3 regions of the Brevibacillus agri genome follow, and region 2 is predicted to be linked to each of the others. Evidence: riboswitches for the same ligand, from Rfam matches in the RefSeq annotation. Region 2 holds a riboswitch; each other region holds the start of a gene.
What was found. Region 2 has a riboswitch for cobalamin ahead of cobO (cob(I)yrinic acid a,c-diamide adenosyltransferase). Riboswitches for the same ligand answer to the same signal wherever they lie in the genome.
Positions count from the first base shown of each region.

Region 1: another riboswitch for cobalamin. It lies ahead of BA6348_RS18985 (ABC transporter substrate-binding protein); the one in region 2 lies ahead of cobO (cob(I)yrinic acid a,c-diamide adenosyltransferase).
Region 3: another riboswitch for cobalamin. It lies ahead of BA6348_RS06850 (energy-coupling factor ABC transporter permease); the one in region 2 lies ahead of cobO (cob(I)yrinic acid a,c-diamide adenosyltransferase).

Region 1 covers NZ_CP026363.1:3,856,663-3,863,608, reverse strand. The annotation lists gene BA6348_RS19005 (ABC transporter permease) at 1-224, shown strand, start outside; gene BA6348_RS19000 (ABC transporter permease) at 242-1,135, shown strand; gene BA6348_RS18995 (alpha/beta fold hydrolase) at 1,193-1,957, opposite strand; gene BA6348_RS18990 (M24 family metallopeptidase) at 2,083-3,174, shown strand; cobalamin riboswitch at 3,190-3,396, shown strand; gene BA6348_RS18985 (ABC transporter substrate-binding protein) at 3,687-4,721, shown strand; gene BA6348_RS18980 (FecCD family ABC transporter permease) at 4,769-5,806, shown strand; gene BA6348_RS18975 (heme ABC transporter ATP-binding protein) at 5,803-6,609, shown strand; gene BA6348_RS18970 (methyltransferase domain-containing protein) at 6,606-6,946, shown strand, end outside.
Region 2 covers NZ_CP026363.1:4,643,552-4,650,497, forward strand. The annotation lists gene cobS (adenosylcobinamide-GDP ribazoletransferase) at 1-82, opposite strand, end outside; gene cobU (bifunctional adenosylcobinamide kinase/adenosylcobinamide-phosphate guanylyltransferase) at 79-618, opposite strand; gene cobD (threonine-phosphate decarboxylase CobD) at 615-1,721, opposite strand; gene cobO (cob(I)yrinic acid a,c-diamide adenosyltransferase) at 1,721-2,260, opposite strand; cobalamin riboswitch at 2,544-2,763, opposite strand; gene BA6348_RS22710 (MarR family winged helix-turn-helix transcriptional regulator) at 2,959-3,378, shown strand; gene BA6348_RS28100 (MFS transporter) at 3,395-3,679, shown strand; partial or broken gene BA6348_RS28105 (MFS transporter) at 3,694-4,158, shown strand; gene BA6348_RS22720 (hypothetical protein) at 4,176-4,553, opposite strand; gene BA6348_RS22725 (RNA-guided endonuclease TnpB family protein) at 4,751-5,827, opposite strand; partial or broken gene tnpA (IS200/IS605 family transposase) at 5,833-6,115, opposite strand; gene BA6348_RS22735 (TerD family protein) at 6,243-6,946, opposite strand, start outside.
Region 3 covers NZ_CP026363.1:1,371,958-1,378,903, forward strand. The annotation lists gene BA6348_RS06835 (spore germination protein) at 1-313, opposite strand, end outside; gene BA6348_RS06840 (GerAB/ArcD/ProY family transporter) at 303-1,403, opposite strand; gene BA6348_RS06845 (quinone-dependent dihydroorotate dehydrogenase) at 1,548-2,639, shown strand; cobalamin riboswitch at 2,794-2,990, shown strand; gene BA6348_RS06850 (energy-coupling factor ABC transporter permease) at 3,137-3,901, shown strand; gene BA6348_RS06855 (energy-coupling factor ABC transporter substrate-binding protein) at 3,898-4,182, shown strand; gene cbiQ (cobalt ECF transporter T component CbiQ) at 4,179-4,970, shown strand; gene BA6348_RS06865 (energy-coupling factor ABC transporter ATP-binding protein) at 4,975-5,826, shown strand; gene BA6348_RS26530 (hypothetical protein) at 6,124-6,285, shown strand; one part of gene BA6348_RS06870 (IS3 family transposase) at 6,354-6,946, opposite strand, start outside.

The sequences.
Region 1 (6,946 bases), 790 kb from region 2:
CGGTGATCGGTCTGCAAACGGGCTTGCTTTTGGGCGGAGCGGTGCTGACCGAAACGATTTTTGGCTGGCCAGGAGTCGGCCGCTACATTTTCACAGCGATCGGCAACCGCGACTATCCGGTGATCCAGTCCGGCATTTTGGTGATCGCTACGATTTTCGTCTTGATTAATCTCCTGGTCGACCTTCTGTATGCCTATATCGATCCGCGCATTAAATACCGCTAGGGGAGGGACGAAGAGACATGGCAGAGACACAAGTACAGACGGTATCCCTGAGAGTAAAAGAGGAAGAAGTTGTCTCTCCTTGGCGGGAAGCTTGGAGAGCCTTGCGGAAAAACAAGCTCGCGATGGTGGGGCTGGCGATCATTCTGTTTTTCGTGGCAGTTGCCGTCTTTGCGCCAGTGATTGCTCCGTACCCGTATGACGAGGGGGAGCTGGTGATGAAAAACAAGCCGCCGTCCGAAGAGCATTGGTTTGGAACAGATTACAACGGGCGGGATGTGTTTAGCCGCGTCGTTTACGGTGCGCGCATTTCCTTGTGGGTCGGGACCTTCTCGGTCATCGGCTCCGTCGTGGCAGGCACGATTTTGGGCCTCTTGGCGGGCTTTTACGGCAGATGGATTGATACCGTCATCTCTCGCGTTTTTGACATCATGCTGGCGTTTCCAAGCATTCTTCTGGCGATTGCGATTGTCGCCATTCTGGGGCCATCCTTGCAAAATGCGCTACTGGCCATTGCCATCATCAACATTCCGACCTTTGGACGTCTGGTGCGCTCGCGCGTGTTGAGCCTGAAGGAAGAGGAGTTCGTCATGGCGGCCCGCGCAATCGGGATGAAAGACTCGCGCATTCTCATGCAGCACATTTTGCCGAACAGCCTGGCGCCGATCATCGTGACGGGGACGATGGGGATTGCGACAGCGATTATCGAAGCGGCAGCGCTCGGCTTCCTCGGGCTTGGTGCCCAACCGCCGGAGCCGGAGTGGGGGAAAATGCTTTCCGATTCTCGCCAGTACATCCAGAAGGCGCCGTGGACAGTCATTTTCCCGGGCTTGTCGATCATGCTGACGGTTCTCGGCTTCAACCTGATCGGGGACGGATTGCGGGATGCGCTTGACCCGCGGATGAAAAACTGATACGCAGCAAAAGGGGCGTAAAGGGACGCAGGCAGTCCTTTTCGCCTCTTTTTTTGTTCAGTTCAGCCATTGGCGGCATAGTTGGTTGAACGTTGCTGCGGCGCGCGTGACGACCTGGTGCTTGACCGACGGCACCATCACCAGTTCCGCTTGCGGAAGCTTTTTTTCCAGTAGCCTGGCATACGGCAACATGTTCGCATCGTCTGCGCCATAGACGAGCAGCATCGGCAGCTTGAGCTGGCTCAACTGATCCGTGCAATTGTAGCGGTGCCCGGCGGCGTACAGGTGGCGGAGGCTCGCTGCATCTGTTTGGCTGCCATGCTCAATCCAGCGGGAGCGAGCAAGCGGGTCGTCGAGATGAGAGGCGGCGATCGACCTGGCAATCAGCGGAGCTGCGTGCAGGCAGGACAGCGATTGGGCGAGCAGAAAACGGCTGTGCAACGAAAAGTCGGTTACTTCGGAAAAGGCGCTGACGAGGATGGCGCCGCGCACGTTTTCGGGAAAGCGGAGGCAGTATTCGAGGACGAGCGAAGCCCCCTGCGAGTACCCCAAAAGCAACGGACGCTCAAGTCCGAGCGACTGGCAAAGCCCGTGAATCACGCTGGCAAGCTCGCGCATGGTCGTAGGTCCAGCCAGCGGGGAGCTGTCGCCATGCCCCGGGAGGTCTGGCACGACGAGTTGGCAAACATCCGCAAGCGGCTCTTGATAGTCGAAGTTGACAGAGCCGATGCACGGGGCGTGAATGCACACGAGTGGCGTGCCGCGCCCTGACAGGTGGCAGGCGATGCGGTGGCTGTCCAGTTGTACGATGGTTGGTTCCATGTTGGTTATTCACCCCTAGCATATGGTGTCCGTTTCAAGAGAGAATTTTCCGTTCCGCTCTTCTTTTTTGGACAGGGAAATGGTATTCTCGAGGAAGAATCTTGTCGAAAGCGAAGGTGACGCAGGTGTATTTGGAGCGCATTTCGAAACTGCACGAATTTTTGACCAAACAAGAGCTCGACGCGGTAGTCATCACCTCTCCCAAGCACGTTTACTATTTGACCGGCTTTTTTACCGATCCGCATGAACGCTTTATGGGTCTGGTTATTCCAGCCCAGGGCGAGCCATCCCTGATCGTTCCCGCCCTTGACCGCGAAGCGGCAGCAGCGGCTTCGACTGTTCAGACGATTCATACGCATACGGATATTGAGAATCCTTACGAGCTTCTCAAGCAAGTGTTGCCAGCGAACCTGAAGAAGCTGGGCATCGAAAAAAGCCACATGACCGTAGAGCGTTACGAGGCGCTGGGACAAGTCATCTGTGCAGAGAGCTACGCGGATGTGGAAGAGCCGCTGCGCGAAATGCGCCTGATTAAATCGGCAGACGAAGTGGCTCGTTTGCAAAAGGCTGTCCAACTGATTGAAGATACACTCGGCGAGACGTTGAAAACATTCAAAATCGGCCAGACCGAAATGGAAATCGTCGCGGAGCTGGAATACCAGATGAAGCGTCTGGGAGCGGACGGCCCGTCTTTTTCCACGATGGTTTTGGCGGGGGAAAAATCGGCATTGCCGCACGGAACGCCTGGTTCGCGCAAAGTGCAGGAAGGCGATTTGCTCCTGTTTGACATCGGGGTAGCAGCGGACGGCTACGTTTCCGATATTACCCGTACGTTTGCTGTCGGCCAGATCAGCGAGCAACTGCGCGATATTTACGAAACGGTGCTGGCAGCGAACGAGGCGGCGATTGCCGAAGTTCGTCCAGGGGTGACGTTTGCCCATCTCGACCAGACCGCTCGCGACGTCATTGCCGCAAAAGGCTACGGCGATTACTTCATTCACCGTCTGGGGCACGGCCTCGGCATGGATGTGCACGAATATCCGTCCGTGCATGGGCAAAATCAGGAAACGCTGCGCCCAGGCATGGTGTTCACCATTGAACCAGGGGTGTACTTGCCGGGAGCAGGCGGCGTGCGCATCGAGGACGATGTGCTCGTAACCGAAACAGGCGTAGAAGTGTTGAGCAAGTTCCCGAAAAAACTGACGGTGATCGGATAAGGCTTCAAACTCACAATTTTATATGAATCTGATGGTGCTGCCCGGAATCGTTTGGTTCCGCCAGCTTAATAGGGAAGTCCGGTGAAAATCCGGCGCGGTCCCGCCACTGTAACGAGGAGTGTCCAGCAAAAAAGCCACTGTTTTTCGCGCGACGAAAAATGGGAAGGGCGCTGGGGATGATGATTCGTAAGCCAGGAGACCTGCCATGAGATGATTTACAATCGACCCACGAGGATGGGACAGATGTGGAAGCAGACTAGGAACAGGCGTCATTGGCAACGCCGAATCTATAGGCATGTCTACGTATGTCAAGCACCTCCCGATTGGAAACTGGGGGGTGCTTTTTTCTATGAACATCGCCGTGGCGGTCGAGGCTGTGAAAGGGGTGATGCATTTCCTGTGTTGCCAAACAAGCAGGCTCTCTGTATAGTAAAGGTGTAATTCGTAATCATTACGATTTACATAACGCTTCATTTTCATCATGCCAACAACAAAAGAAGAGGGGTTACCAGATGAGTACAATCCGTAAGAGAAAAAAAGCCTTCCACGGTTTCTGGATGGCAGCGCTGGCAGCGATTATGCTGCTTTTGTCCGCATGCAGCTCGGCAGCACCTGCTACGACCGAATCCACGGTGGCGAATGCTGGCTCGGAGCAAACGGCCCAGCCTGCTGCTGACAACAAGCCCGTCACGATTGTGACCAACGGGATCGAGATGACGTACCCGGAAGCGCCAAAACGCGCTGTGACAATGAACCAGCACGTAACCGAAGTCATGCTCGCGCTGGGGCTGGCTGACAAAATGGTCGGAACCGCGTACCTGGACGATCACATTTTGCCTGAGCTGAAAGCCGACTACGACAAGGTACCAGTCCTGTCTGACAAGTATCCGACCAAAGAAGTGCTTTTGGCCGCAAACCCTGACTTCGTCTACGCAGGCTGGAAAAGCGCATTTGGCGACAAAGGCGTAGGCTCGATGGAGGACTTGGAAAAGGCGGGAATCAAATCGTACCTGCAAGAGTCCTCGAACAAGCCGGGTCCGACGATTGACGACGTGTTCGCCGATATTCGAAACATCGGCCGCATTTTCCGCGTAGAAGACAAGGCGAACGAACTGATTGGCAAAATGAAAGCGGAAATCGAGCAAACCGTGAGCAAAATCGGCACGGTGGACAAGCCGCTGAACGTGTTCGTGTACGACAGCGGAGAAGACCAGCCGCTGACCGCTGCCAACAACTACATGACTTCTCTGATTAAAGCGGCAGGCGGCAAAAACGTGTTCGACGACATTCAAAAAGGCTGGGCGACCGTAAGCTGGGAAGAAGTCGTGAACCGCAAGCCAGACGTCATCGTCGTGGTCGACTACGGCGACAAGACGATCGAGCAAAAACAAAACTTCCTGTTGTCCAAAAAGGAACTGGCTGACGTGCCAGCGATCCAGAACAAACGTCTGATCGTGCTGCCATTGTCCGCAGCGTCCGAAGGGGTACGCGCACCGATCGCGCTGAAAATTCTCGCGGAAGGTCTGCACCCGGATACATTCAAATAAGAAACGGCTGCTTAGACAAGGAGGGAACGGCCCTGCACAAGATCAAGATGCCCTTCATCATCGTTGCCCTGCTGATCGGGCTTGTCGTCTCGATTACGTTTGCGGTGACACTCGGCTCGGTGGAAATCAAACCAGCGACGGTATGGAAAATTGCCTTGGCGAATCTCCCGCTGGTCAATCAATGGGTGGAAGTGGATTGGTCAAAAGGAGAACAGACCATTATCTGGGACATTCGGTTTCCCCGCGTCCTGCTGGGGGCTGTCGTCGGGGCCGGCCTGTCTGTTGTGGGGGTGGCGATCCAGTCTCTGGTTCGCAACTCCCTCGCAGATCCGTACATATTGGGAGTCTCCTCGGGCGCATCGGCCGGAGCGACGCTGGTCATTTTGTTCGGAGCATTCAGCATGTACGGACAATTCGCGCTTTCTTTCGGTGCTTTCACCGGATCGCTCGTCTCGATCCTGCTTATTTTTACCTTGTCCCGCATCGGCGGGCAAAACTCGACGGTGCGTCTGCTCATGGCCGGCATCGCGATTTCCGCCATCCTGTCTGCGATCACCAGCCTGATTATTTTTTCCGCGCCCAACGAGCACGGCATCCGCTCTGTCCTGTTCTGGATGAGCGGCAGTCTGGCCGGAGGGAAGTGGGAGTATTTGACCATACCGACGCTGATCGTCGTCATCTGTCTGATTGTCCTGTTGACGCAATACCGTTCGCTCAATGCGATGCTGATGGGCGAAGAAGCGGCGGGGACGCTGGGCGTCAATACGGTGCAATTTCGCAAGCTGCTGCTGGTCATTACCGCGCTTTTGACGGGCGTCATCGTCTCGATCAGCGGGTCTATCGGCTTTGTCGGCTTGATGATGCCGCATATCGTTCGCGTCATCGTCGGCTCGGACCATCGTCGCGTCCTGCCTGTCAGCGCCTTGTTCGGGGCCATTTTCCTGATCTGGGCGGACGTGATCGCCCGGCTTGCGTTTGCGCCGGAAGAGCTGCCGATCGGGATTATCACGGCGCTGTGCGGCGGTCCGTTCTTTATTTGGTTGATGATGCGCAGCTCATATTCTTTCGGAGGTAGCGGGCGATGAATCTGCATGTGGAGAACATTTCGGTCGAGCTGGAGAAAAAAACGATTTTGCGCGACGTTAGCCTGACGGTTCGCTCCGGCGAATTTGTGGGGCTGATCGGGCCGAATGGCAGCGGAAAGTCCACCCTGCTCAAAAGCATTTATCGGGCGCTCGAGCCGCGCAGCGGATTCATTTCCCTGGACGGGGCTGACGTGTACGAGCTTACCGCCCGGCAAAATGCGCAGCGCATGGCGGTCGTGCGCCAGGAGTCGTCGATCGAGTTTGACTTTACCGTCATGGAAATCGTCATGATGGGGCGCTCACCCCATAAAAGGCTGTTTCAAACCGATACCCCGGCGGACAGCCGCATCTGTGAAGAGGCGCTGGAGCGGGTCGGCATGCAGGCGTACGCCTCGCGCAGCTTTTTTTCCTTGTCTGGCGGAGAAAAGCAGCGCGTGCTGATTGCAAGAGCGCTGGTCCAGCAAGCCGAGTTTCTCGTATTGGACGAGCCGACCAACCATCTGGACGTCCGGTACCAGCTACAGGTGATGGATCTGGTCAAGACGCTCGGGATTACCGTGTTTTCCTCGCTGCATGATCTGAATATCGCCGCCATGTACTGCGATCGGCTGTACGTCATTCGCGACGGGGAGCTGGTTGCTTCCGGCACGCCGGAGGAAGTGCTTGAACCCGGGTTGATTCGCGATGTTTTCGGGGTAGAGACAGAGGTGGTCACCCATCCGATCACGGGGAAAAAACACGTTTATTTCTTTTCGGAAGCGGTCCGCGTCCAGCAATCGCGACAGGAGGTCAAAGCATTATGAGTGTGTACAGTTGCCAAGTATGCAAGTTCCGCTACGACGAATGGCTAGGCGATACAAAAAACGGCGTCCCACCAGGGGTGCCTTTTTCGCATTTGGCAGGCTCGGTCTGTACGACCTGTGGGATGCAAGGAGAGGGGCGGCACGTGCGCCTTCCGGAGGCCACATACTCCGGATTGGAAGCCACCTATTACGACCAGTTTGCCGGAAAAGCGGGCATCGCGTTTTACCGCAACTGGCTGCTGCAAGAAGCAGAGCAAGCCCCGGTGTCCGTGCTCGAGCTTGGCGTAGGCACAGGGCGCATTGCCATTGAGCTGGCGCGCTGCGGCTTGTCCGTCTG
Region 2 (6,946 bases):
TTTTCCACGCCTCGTCGGACGGGCGCAGCCACGGAACCGGAATCCGGGTGAAAAAGGCGATCGCGTGCCAAAATGCATTCATCCTTTGATCCTCCACGGGATTCCGGCCATGACCGCGTAGACCGTCTCTGCCTGGCGCGCAGCCCGCTGGTTGACGTCGCCCAGCGCGTCTGCGAACCAGCGGCCGAGCCGATTCATGGCGACACCGCCCAGCCCGACCTCGCTCGTGACCGCAATCACTTTTTGCGGGGAGCGCTGGACAAGCCCAAGCCACGCCTCTGCCTCCGCAAGCAGCGCCTCTGTGTGCGCCTCGCTTCGCCACTCTGCTTCCTCGACGCTCATCAGCCGATTGCTCAGCCACGTCGACAGGCAATCGATCAGCACGACGTCGTAAGGTGTGCTAGCAGGCTCGTAGTCGCACAGCCGCTCGCCGACCTCCACGCTGCCCCACTGCTTCGGCCGCCGCTCCTTGTGCCGCTCGATCCGCTGCCGCATTTCCTCGTCCCACGCCTGACCCGTCGCCACGTACAGGACGCGCTCTCCGGCCTGTTGCGCCAGTTCTTCCGCAAAGCGGCTTTTTCCCGAGCGCACGCCGCCTGTCACCAGCACAAGACTCATCGCTCCCCGCTCCCTTCGCTGTGTACCTCGCGCAAGGCCGCGATCAAGCGCGCATTGTCTTCTGGCCCGCGAACGGCGATGCGCACGTCATGCGCCGTCAATCCGGGATACATGGCGCAACTGCGAATCAGCACGCCTTTTTTGCCGAGCCGCTCTTGCAGTTGTGCGGCTGGCAAGCCCTCCGGCGAGCGAAGCAGCAAAAAGTTCGCCTCCCCCGGCCAGACCTTCCAGCCCAGCTCCCCGCGAATAAACGCGACCAGGCCAGCGCGCTCCCTGGCGACCAGGCTGCGTGTCCGCCGCTCGTACTCATGCTCTTGCAAGCACAGCTCCCCCGCCAAAAGCGCAAGCGCATTCACGCTCCAGCTCACCTGCTTCGCGCGCATTTTCGCAATCGCGTCAGGCTGGGCGATCGCGTATCCGAGACGCAAGCCGGGGATCGCGTACATTTTCGTCATCGACCGCAGCAAAATGACGCGGGGAAAGCGCTCCAGCCGACTTGCCAGCGTAAACTGGCGGCTTTCTTCCACAAAATCGAGAAACGCCTCGTCCACGACCAGCCACGTATCGGTCTGGGCCGTCCAGTCCGCCATCTGCAACAGCTCCTGTGGCTCATACAAGATGCCAGTCGGATTGTTCGGCGAGCCGACAAACACCAGATCAGCCTGTTCGAACAGACGGTACAGCTCGGCGCTGTCGGCCTTGTAGCCGTTCTCTTCTTTTCCGTAGCAGCCGATGACGGTTGCGCCAAACTGCTCGGAAAGCTCTGCATATTCCGAAAAGCAAGGATAAATCACGCCGACTGTTTGCGGCTGCAGCCCGAGAATCGCGAGCGCCATCGCTTCTGCCGCTCCGTTCGCAGGCAAAAGCCATTCCTTTGGCAACTGCAACCGCTGCGCCAACGCCCGGCGAAACTGGCGATGCCCAGGGTCCGGGTAACGCAGCACGGCAGACAGCGAGGCCAAAAGCATCTCGCGCACGCTGTCCGGCATGCCCAGCGGGTTAATATTGGCACTGAAATCAAGGAATTGGCCCGGCTCCATCCCAAAGCGGTCCGCTGCCGTCAGCAAATCTCCGCCGTGGCCGTACGCTTCCAGTACGTTCATCAAAACTCTACCCCCAGCACCGCTGGTATTCCTTCATCGTAGTAATGCTTGATCTGCTTCATCTCTGTCACGAGATCGGCCATGTCGATGATTTCCTGCTTGGCGCTCCGCCCCGTCACGACCAGATGCACATGGCTCGGCCTGTTTTGAATCGCTTCCAAAACGTCCGCGAGCGGCAGCACGTCCGCAATCGGAAAACGGTCGATCGCCAGCGCATTGTTCAGCTCGTCGAGAATGACGACATCGTACTCGCCCGAAGCGAGCTTTTCCCGGGCGAACGCCCACGCTTCCTGCAGCGCCGCGCGATGCTCCTCCGGCGTCTTCGTCCAGGTGAAGCCTACGCCTTTTTGCACGATTTCGATGCCCAGCTTGTCGAAGATGATTTTCTCTCCGTACGTGCGCTCCGGCGACTTGATGAACTGGATCATGATGACCTTTTTGCCTCGTCCAGTCGCGCGCACAGCCAGCCCCACCGCGGCTGTTGTCTTTCCTTTGCCGTCTCCGGTGTAGACCAAAAACAGGCCCCGCTTGTTGCTCAAGTACGCTCACCCCCAAAATAAACTGTAGGCCCCGTTGCCCATCCCTAATAATTTTCGGAGGCACAGCGCTCCAAAAATGCAGTTTAGGCTCCGTTGCCTATTTCAAATGTTTTCCATAGCCTCGTTATTTACCTGACTGAAAAAGTGAAGAGTTTGCCGATTTGCTTCCTGTTTCGCTTTCCGCGTACAAAAAAACGCCTTGTTTCCCCAAACCTCCAAGGAAAACAAAGCGCGGATAGCCGACTGCAACAATCCTCACCTCATCCTTTGACCCGAAGGAAATCAGTGGACATCAAAACAGGCAGGTCTCCTGGCTCAAGGATCTTCGCTCTTCTTCCTCCTTCCCGCACGCTGGCGTGCAGTGGATGGCGCCGTTGCCAAGAAGAAGAGCTCCTCTTTTACAGTGGCGGGACCGCGTTGGCTTTTCACCAAACTTCCCTTTTAACCTCGCATTCGCAAACTATCGCTTGCGAAAAACAAGGACCTGTTTTTCTACCATATTCAAATGTCGTTCTTTTCTATGACAAGCACTTGCTTTAATAATAGCAAATGCTACCGGGGATTCAAGCAAAAGCTGCGGATAGGAACATACTGGGCATTGATCTTTGTTTTGTGAACTAATTATTTGTACACAAATCTTTTGTGTGCGTGTTATCTTATTCTTACATCGATTTCCAATAAAATATTTGGAGGTACATATGGATCGGATTGAGGATTGCTATGGGTTTCTTCTCGGGAAGGCGTATCAAAAAATCTGGCAAATGGAAAAGGCCAAATTATCGCCGTACGGGATTACTCCCGTGCAGTTTGTTCTATTACATGCGCTATGGGAAAAAGATGGCCAAAAAGGTGTGGAATTGGGTAGTCGGCTTCGCTTGGATGGAGCAACCATCACGGGGGTGCTCGATCGACTGCAAAATATGGGGCTCATCGAGCGTCGTTCCGATCCCAATGATCGCCGGACGAACTTGATTTTTCTGACTCTGCGAGGCAAGGAATTGGAACAACCTCTGAATCAGATCAGTGACGAAGTGAATCAAGAAGCGATGTCCATATTCAGTGAAGAAGAAGCGAAATTATTCAAAAACATGCTGACCAGATTGGGATTAAACTCATAAGGAGTGCGTTGAGACTGTGAAGAGCAAAGTGCATTACGCGTGGATCATTTTATTTGTCACCTTTTTCGCATTGTTGGCTGTGCAAGGAGCAAGACTTTCTTTCGGAGCATTTATTGAACCTTGGGAGAATGGCTTTGCCGCGGATCGAGGTACCATTTCTCTCATCTCCACATTGAGTTTTGTCATTTATGGCATATCCCAACCAATAGCAGGCAGGTTGATTGACCGCTTTGGTGCCAGGTCCATTCTCTTAGGCAGCACACTTCTGGTTGGTCTGAGCATTTTTTCACGCAATGGGTAACTTCCCTCTGGCAATTGTTTATTCTCTATGGTGTCTTCGCTTCCATTGGTGTTGGAGGTGCCTCCAATGTAGCCGCAACCATTATGGTCACAAATTGGTTCAATAAAAGGCGTGGACTCGCATTCGGAGTAATAGAGGCTGGCTTTAGCGTAGGCCAAATGGTAGTTGTGCCAGCCTCACTGTTTTTCATACAGTGGTTTGACTGGAAAATGGCTGTTGCGGTATTGGGTCTCTTTTTACTGATCGTGGTATTTCCCGTCATGATGTTTCTTCTGAAGAATCATCCTGCCGAAAAGGGGTTGCAACCGATAGGAGGTTCGCCACAGATCGCAGATGAAAGACAACAAATACATCCTTCCAGCCGGCAACCGGTCAGGCGGATATTTCCAACCAAGGCTTTCTGGTTTCTGATTTTGCCGTTTTTCATCTGCGGATTCACCACTACCGGCTTAATGGACACGCACCTCATTCCCTTTGCCTAACGAAACCAGCGAGCTTACAAAAAGTCCGCCATGATGATTTCCAGGTCAAACGGAGTGATTCCCTCGTCCATGGAGAAAACCGTGTCCGCCTCATCCGCCCGGTCAGTCAGCGTGCCTCTCGCTTGCGCATGAAGCGTGAACAGCTCATAGAGAGTGGGCTTCACCAGCGAGGTGAGCGCCCTTCCCATCCACTCCACGCCGCCTCCGTTCGCCTCTACGTTATTGACAAACCGGGGGTGGGAGCGCAGCGCGATGTCCGTCCAGATCACTTTTCGCTCCGCCAGATCGAGAATGACCGGGATGCAGATCGTAGAGCGTGAAGCGAGGTCGATCTTGTCCTGCACCGTCTGCGGTTCAAAAATTTCCCCCGACTGTGGAGCCTTGCGTATCATCCAGCCCGCATAACATTCGGGCAAATCGCAATAGGGCTGACTGTTGAGACTCCCACGGCTAAAGCCGCAAGCCTTCCACCTTGCGGTGTACGGGTGGGATTCTTGAATGACTAAGCGTTCGCAGTCCATTTCTGTTTTGAACAGCCTTCAAGATGAGGGCATCTCATTGCCCCTCCTAAGACAGTGCATATAGCATCTTAGGCTGATTGACTGTTACCATCAATCACAGGTGCATATCGAATGTTCATAGCACCGACTAAATCACGATGTTTTTCGAATCCACATTTGCATTTATACTTACGGTCTTGTGCCTTATTCTTCTCAGAGCATTTAGGGCATGTCTGACTTGTGTATGCAGGATTCACATGCTCAACCCTAATACCAACTAAATTCGCTTTATATTCAATGAACTGAGACAGGCGATAAAATGACCAAGTATGCAGATTCTTTTCGTTTTTACGGCTTGTTCTTGCCGTCTGTCTAATATTCGCCAGTTGTTCCAAGCGAATGACAGAAATTTTATTGTCTTTTGCAAAATTTACGATAGCACGACTAACCTTATGGTCTTGGTCTTTCATCCAACGTTGTTCTTTATCTTTTGAACTACGAATCGCATTTACCTTTTTCTTTTTGCCTAATGCTTTGCGTTCAGAACGAAACTTACGCTTCATGTACTTATTTTGTCTGCCATTCCCAAAGAAACGTACCTTTTCATCATCTGTTACAGCAACGGCAGGAACTTTTAAACCCAAATCAACACCCATGACTTTTACTCCTGTTCCTTCCATAGTAGGTATGGTGACAGAAATTTGGGCAATCCATTTATTTGCTTTCTGTGTGATTCGAAGCGTACCTAATTTGTGTTTTAGCAAAGCAAAGTTACGGTTGTCTTTATCAACTAACAAAGCACGGATAGGTGTTTTAGTTACCTTGCCGTCAATCATAATCGGCATGGAAATGTGCGTGAAATCAAACGAATAGTTTTGATTGTTCCAAATGCAGACAGGTTTCTTCAAAACAGGAACAGTAGTGAATTTGCTTTTCTTCGCTTTCTTAAACACACTTTTCGCGTCCTTGATAGCTTGATTTTTAACGGCACTTGGCAAAGAAGCAGAAATATCCTTACTCGACTTCTTTGTGCTTTTCTTTTCAGCAACCATTTCGGAAACGAGAGCATTGATAGTGGAGAGGTACGTTTGACTCATCTCACGCAAAATAGAAGCCTGTTCTTTTGTTGGAAGCAATTTCACTTTGACTGTGATGGTCTGCGACATGATTTTCACCCCCTTGTTTTCTGTTGTTCGACATATCGCTTTATCGTTTCACTTGATACATTTCCTGCGGTAGAATGGGAGTGCGTTGAGAAACATATGCGTATGGTCTTTGTCGCATTCAAGAGCAACAATCACAATTTGCAGTTCCTCACACCCTTCATGTACCAACTCTTTGAAGCGTTGTTCTACATCTGCTTGCAGAAAAATCTTTCTTCTGTACCGAGGGCAGAACACAAAATGGTAGTTTAATAATGAAAGGGTTGTGCTTGTTCTTCTGTATTCGTTCATACACCTATCGTATCAGTTTGTTTTATATACTACAACAGATGAACAACAAAAAAGAGTGGAATTTTCAAATACTTGAAGTACCACAAACCTTCGGTTTATTCGTGGTACTCCGTATTTGACCTCACTCTCATCCCGCCCCTAAAGGGGGTGCTATCGCACCGTAGCGGGCTTTCTCGTTCGGAAAATCTGTAAACGAGTTCAGCGACATGACCACGTAACGGCCGCCGTAATGAAGGACAGATTCGATATCCACATCGATGAACTCGCAGGCCCCCATCGGCGCCCTCACAATGTCGCCGCTATGGTAGGCGCGGTATTTCTCCGAGCGCAAATTCGTGTAGGAAATGTGCTCCAGGTACTTCCAGTCCGCGTCGTACAGCACCGCAGACAAATCGACGTCGACGCGCCCGGTGGGGACGTTGTTGACAATGCCTTCCTTCCACCAGGTGAAAAAGCGGATCGTACTGCCCTCCGGGATCGGAAGTCTGGAGCCGCGCACGATCGTCCGCAGCGCTTTGCTCGCCGACCGTTGCGAAAAAGGCACGAGCTGCTCCTGCAAGCGCGGATCGAGGTAGACTTTTCCCAGGGAAGGCAGGGCAGCAAACCGCTCCAGCAGGGCTTCCCGGCATCTGCGGGCTGCACTCGCGCGGACGTCTTCCGGCAACTGCGGCAGCGCGTTTGCAATCGTCTGTACTTTTGCCACCTCTCCTTTCGGGAAAAAGGTGCGCCACTCTCCGTACGCTTCTCTTTTCTCGAAGTGGTTCAGCGCTTGCAGCAGCACAGGGGTAGACACCAAAGGCGCGACCTGTGCAAACGAACGGAGCACCTCGT
Region 3 (6,946 bases), 2.1 Mb from region 2:
GCTGCGGACGGTTGGAAATGTCCCAGGCAAAAGGCGGCGACCCTTTCAAAAAGATGAGCAAATCTCCCGAGAAGAGCCGCTCCGTCCACAGCTCAGGATTGGTGTAGAGCGGAATCAGCGGGAGCGAACGCAAGTCTCCGGCGGTCAGGCAGCGTTCCAATTGCGGCAAAGCCGTCTCTTGCAAATGCCGTACGTCGGCCAGACCTTCGCAGTACAGCATGAGAACCGACTGATCGTTGGGGGTGACTGTCCGCAAAAAGATGACATCCGCGCAATGCGTGAATTTTTCTCGCAGCTCTTCTTCAAGGGTCATGGCTCACATCCTCCAATCCGGTTGGTTTGCGCAGCGACAGCAGGAACAAGACGAGCGTGACAGCTACCATAACCAGCAAATAAAGCGGATAGTAAATCTTCGACAGAAACGTGACGAACTGCATGTCGTTGTAGGGGAGGCTGGTGAGAACGATCATGCTGGCGCCGAGGGCGAGCATGACGTACTTGCGCTGCTTTTTCGTTTTCAGGACCAGCAGCTCCCCGAGCAGCAGCAGGCAAAGCGTAATGCGGATAAACGAGCCGGACAGCCATTGAAAGATGGAAAAAAACTCCATGTTTTCGATGTCTTTTCCGATCGTCAAAAGCCGCCATTGTTCAAAGGCAGGAAAGCGCTGGCGCATCGACTCCACAGGCCCGAACTCGGCGATGGCTCCCGTCAGCGGGCTGAGCGTCAGGACCAAGGTAATGGCAATCATGACGATGTAGTGGATGAGCCGCAGCGGTTTGCGCACGTGATGCTGCAGCAACAGCAGCAGGAACAGCTCGGTAAAGCCACCCCCGACAAAAACCATGGCGTGCACGGTAGGGGCAATTCCGTTCTGGAACAGCGGCAAGAGCTGGGAGTAGTCTTTTTTCGGTACGTTGCCGAATGCGACGAACATGCCAAGCAAGGAGACAATGGGCAGCAATATGCCCGAAGTAATGCCGACTGAGGCAATGCCGCCGTAGGATGCGAGAACGCACAAGATCATCAGGGCAAGCGCAGTCACCCACTCGGGCGTCTGCGGCAAATAGTTGACGGTTGTCCACGTTTGGGTATCAACCAGATTGACGAGTGCCATCATGTACAGGCAGAGCATGATGGGGATGAGCAGCAGGAAGCGGACGGCTTTTCCGGACCGGAGCAAGAGCCAGTGGGACAACGACTGCTGTCCGATGCGGCTGTTGATGAAATAGAGCGCGTACGCCCAAACACAAAAGGGGATCATGCCAAAGATGACACTCAGCCAGGCATCGCGCCCGGCTTTGCTGAGCAGCAGGGGGATAAGGGTGACATGATTGGTGATTCCGATCGACAGCATCATCACCATGATCGCTTGGCCAATCCCGATTTTTCCGTCTGCTTTCATGAACCAACGTCCCCCCGACTTGGTGGTTTTGTTATGGTTTGTTTGCCCGGCTGGAAATATGTATCGCGTATAAAGGTTAGCCCACGATAAATAAAGTGTGGTATTCTACAATGAGGTAAAAATGGAGTAAGGAGTGCAGCCGGGATGTATAAGCTCATTAGGAAATATCTGTTCCAGATGGATACGGAAGAGATTCATGAAAGAACGGTTGATGCCCTGAAGCTGGTGGAAGATTCTGCTCCGGGAAAAAGCTTGCTGCGAATGATGTTTCAGGTGAAGGACGAGCGTCTTGCCACAAAGCTGTGGGGAATGACGTTTCCCAATCCGGTAGGGCTCGCCGCCGGTTTTGACAAAAATGCCGAAGTGTATCATGCACTGGGTGCGCTCGGGTTCGGGTTCGTGGAAGTCGGGACATTGACCCCGCAAGGACAGCCGGGCAATCCGCGGCCGCGCCTGTTTCGCCTGCCTGAGCACGAGGCGATCATCAACCGGATGGGCTTCAACAACCACGGTGCTTATTTGGCTTCGCAGCACCTGGTCGATTACGCGTATTCCGATGTTCCGATCGGGATCAACATTGGCAAAAACAAAGTCACTCCCAATGAGGAAGCGGCTTCTGACTATATCAAATGCCTGGACATGCTCTATTCGTACGGCCATTATTTCGTCATTAATATCAGCTCTCCGAATACGCCCAATCTTCGCGATTTGCAGGAAACCGAGAGCATGCGGCTGCTGGTGCGGGCGGTGCGCGAAAAAGCGGCGGAAATGGAAGCGCGCGGCATTCAGAAAAAGCCGATTCTGCTCAAAGTAGCCCCCGACATGTCCGACGAGCACATGCGCGATGTCGTGCAAGGAGCGGTGGAAGAGGGCATTTCCGGCATTATTGCCACCAATACGACCTTGTCGCGTGAAGCCGTTCAAGGGCATCACTATGCCGAGGAAGCGGGAGGACTGAGCGGAAAACCGCTGACAGAGCGTTCGACTGCCTGGGTAAAAGAAATTTACCAGGAAGTGGGCGACAAGGTGCCGATCATTGGCGTAGGGGGCATTTTCACGGGGGAAGATGCGTACGCGAAAATCCGGGCGGGCGCAAGTCTCGTGCAAGTGTACACCGGAATGATTTATCAAGGCCCGGGCATCTCCAAGCAAATCAACAAAAAGCTTTTGCAACTGTTGAAGCGCGACGGCTTTTCCCACATCAGCGAAGCGGTCGGCGTGGACGCCAGGTCGTAAGCATAAAAAAGAAGCGGATGCAACAAAGACCGATGACTCCCGGAATGGCGGGGCATCGGTTTTTTTACGCAGTTATACTCCGCTGATTATATTCTTCCGCTTTTTCCCTTGATTCTGTATAATAATGTGGGACAAGCAAGAACTATCTAACAATTGCATATCGTCGGCGATAGGTGCCTTTATGTGCAAGCCGCATAAAGGGTAACAGGGAATCGGGTGAAAGTCCCGAGCGGTCCCGCCACTGTAATCAGGGAGTTCTCTTTGAGATAGAGCCACTCATATTCATATGGGGAAGGACAAAGAGCGCGATGAGCTGAAAGCCAGGAGACCTACCTACTTGCCACACCCAGGAATACCTTCGCGGAAAGGAGCGGTGAATACGAAGCAATAGGACTGTGCCAACGGTCTGTTGTTTTTGTGCGCATACCTCGTCTGCTAGCGGATGAGGTTTTTTTGTTGGTGAAAAAAGAAAGAACAGCAAAGGAGGAGGAAATGTCTTGAATCGATCCCGTTTCGTTTCGACCTGTCTGTTGATTGCAGGCTTTGTCCTTTATTTTCTCGTAAATGAACCGCAGACGTCCCACGCGATGCACATCATGGAAGGGTATTTGCCGCTGGGCTGGGCGCTGTTTTGGTGGGTAGTATTTATTCCATTTTTTATTTTCGGCATTCGTTCCTTGAACAAAATCGTCAAGGAGCATCCGCAAATGAAGCTGCTGATCGGCGTATCCGGCGCGTTTGCCTTTGTGTTGTCTGCGCTGAAAATTCCTTCGGTGACGGGCAGCAGCTCGCACCCGACGGGAACCGGGCTTGGCGCGATCATGTTTGGCCCGTGGGTCATGTCCGTGCTCGGCAGCCTGGTGCTGCTGTTCCAGGCGCTGCTTTTGGCGCATGGAGGGCTGACGACGCTTGGAGCCAATGCGGTGTCCATGGCAGTAGTAGGGCCGATGGTAGCTTACGGCGTCTATCGCCTGATCGTGCGCGGAAACGGCGGACAGCGTTTGGCCGTATTCGCTGCTGCTGCGCTCGCAGACTTGGCTACTTATGTCGTGACCTCCGTGCAGTTGGCTTTGGCTTTCCCGGCTGAATCCGGCGGCGTTATGGCATCGTTCGCGAAATTCGCAGGAATTTTTGCCATCACCCAGGTTCCGTTGGCGATCAGCGAAGGGCTTTTGACCGTGCTCGTCTGGAACTGGCTGCAGTCTTACAATGCAAAAGAGCTGGCGCAACTTCGCCTGCTGAAACGGGAGGAATCGCTGTGAAAAAAGGGATGAACTGGCTGCTGCTCCTGGGCGTAGTCTTGCTGGCGGTTGTGCCGTTGCTGTTGGTGCAGGATTCGGAGTTCGGGGGAGCAGATGGAGCGGCTGAGGAAGCGATCAAGGAAATCGCCCCTGCTTACGAGCCGTGGTTCGAGCCGTTGCTTGAACCGCCAGGTGGCGAGACAGAGAGCTTGCTGTTCGCGGTGCAAGCGGCGCTCGGGGCGGGCGTTGTCGGCTATGCCGTGGGATTGTACAAGGGCCGGCTGGATAAGCATAAAAAATGAATTGGCAGCAGCTTGATTCGCTTTCCTATCAAAACCGGCTGCGATTTTTGCCGCCTGAGCACAAGCTCCTGTTTGCGGGCGTGCTGATTTTGCTCGTTTTGACGGGACATGAATGGTTGCAGATGGCGATTTGTCTATGGATGGGAGTATGGGTAATGGTGTATGCCCGTATTCCCGTCCGTTTCTATTTCGGATTTTTCATCTTGTCCCTGTCGTTTTTTGTCCTGGGGCTTCCGGCGCTGTTGCTGGAAGCAGTAAGAGCGGATGCAGGGGCGGTCGTCCAGGCAGTTGCGGCGTGGAAGATCGGGCCGTATCTGGTCTACGTTCCGGCAAGCGCGCTCGACAAGGTGTGGCTGCTTTTTTGGCGGACGATGGCCAGCCTCGCCTGCTTTGCTTTTGTCTTGTTTACCGTGCCGTTTGCCGAGATTTTGCAAGTGCTGCGCAAGCTGAAACTTCCGGTCATCGTGACGGATTTGCTCATGATTACGTACCGTTTTATTTTCGTGCTGCTCGGCGTCTCTCATCAACTGTGGATTGCCCAGCGCGCGCGCGGAGGCCATCGCGGGTTCCGGGCGATGCTGCGGGATGCGAGCGGACTGGCCGCGCAGTTGTTCGTCAGGTCCATGCGCAAGTACGATGCGCTGTACAAAGGGATGGCAGCGAGAGGCTTCGGGGAAAGCCTGCAGGTGCTTTCCTTGCACACTCATTCTCGCTCCGGCCGATATGAAGCAGAGTCAATCGCAGGCTGTATTTTGCTGATTTTGCTGGAGTGGTGGACAGGAGGGTAATGCTTTGACATCATGGCTGTTGGAATTTGTTGATTTGCACTACGCCTATCCAGGCGGCCGTGGCCCTGTCCTGAAAGGGTTGTCCCTGGGCATTCCGGAGGGGAAAAAATGCGCCTTGCTCGGGCGAAACGGCTGCGGCAAGTCCACCTTGTTTTTGCACGGGAACGGCATCATCCAGCCGCAGCAAGGGCAAGTGCTGTGGCGAGGAACGCCCCTCAGCTACAAACGCGCTGCCTTGCAAGAGATGACGCAAAAAGTCGGGCTGGTCTTCCAGGACCCGGAGCATCAGTTGATCGCCAGCACGGTCGCCGAGGATATTTCCTACGGGCTGTGCAACCGGAACTTGCCCGCCGACGTAATCCGCGAGAAAGTGCGGGCTGTCCTGGACGCGTTTGGCATGACAGAGCTGGCGGACGTTCCGATTCACCACCTCAGCCTGGGACAAAAGCGGCGTCTCGCCCTTGCCGGGGTCATGGTGCTTGCGCCGGAGCTGCTGCTGTTGGATGAGCCTACGGCCTACCTCGACCGTTACCAGACCAAAAATTTGCTGCGCGAGCTGGATGCCATTCACCAAAACGGCACGACCGTGCTGATGGCGACCCACGATATGGACATCGCTTTCGAATGGGCGGAGTGGATTTGCGTCATGGATGAAGGCCGGCTGATTTTTGCCGGAGAGCCCCAGGAGGCGCTGGCGCGAAGAGAAATGCTGGAAAGCCTGCATTTGGGCATGCCGCTGATCGCCGAGCTGTGGGATGCGTTGCCGCCTGAATGGAGGCGGGAGGCGGGCGAACGGATTCCGTGTTCGCTGGAGGAATTAAAAACACGGCTGGCCGGACAGGTGATGGTCCGGTAGATAAGGTACAGGCAAGCGGTCGTCTCGGCGGCCGCTTTTTTGCGTGCCAAACGTTGCGCGGTTTTGGGCAAAAGGAAAGGAGGCCGGCTGCTGTGCCTGTGGTCGGTCTGACGTTTTGGATGACCGCTTTTGCTTGGCGCTGTCTCATTCGCTTCAATGGGGCTTTTCCTGCCTGCCGGATAACGGGGATTGCGCTGATTGGTGGCGAACGCCGTGTATGGGTGGTTTCCGAGCGCCGTGCATGGCCGCTGTTTTTTTGGGGCATCTTAACCTCAAAATTCCTCTGGAGGTATCGCGATGGAACACGATTCCTTGAGCTCAGGGCTTGCTGGCGTGGAGCAAAAAGAATTCCCCGGCAAAGTCAAAGACCAGCTCATGTTCAATGTCCTGGAAAAAGAAATGACCAACGAAGAACAGGAAAAAAAGGCGAAAGACGAGTATTTGACAGGAAAGTCGTAGCCCGCGCCAAAAGCCCTTCTCGGCCTGGTCATAGCCCCGTCAAGTAGACACTAAAAAAAGACGCTATCTTAAGCGGCGATCGATTCCCGGTATTGGACTGGGGAGAGGTCGCCGAGTTTTTTCTGGAACCGTTCTGTATTGTAGAATTCGATGTATTCAGCGATCAGTTTGCGAGCGTGAGCTATATCTCTTGGTTTCTCCAGATACAACTTTTCCGTCTTCAGGTGTGAAAAAAACGATTCAACACAAGCGTTGTCGAAGCAGTTCCCCCGTCTGGAATGGCTTCCGGTTAGCCCTTGTTCTTGCAACAGATTTGCGTATGTCTTGGTAGTGTACTGGAATCCTTGGTCGGAGTGCAGGATCGCATCTCCATTACCCAGTTGCTTCACCGTAGACAGCACAAGATCAAGATCGTTTCTCTCCGACACTTCCCAAGCAACCGTTTCGTTATTATACAGATCCAGGACCACGGACAGATAAATGAAGTCATCGACGACTCGAATATAGGTAATATCGGTTACATATTTCTTTCTAGCCTCGTCCGCAGCGAACTGGCGATTAAGGACATTGTTGAACACGATGGAGGGCTTGCGGCCGGCAAATGGACGCTTTTTGCGGATCACTGAGCGGATGCCCAATTCTCGCATCAGTCGGCGAACTT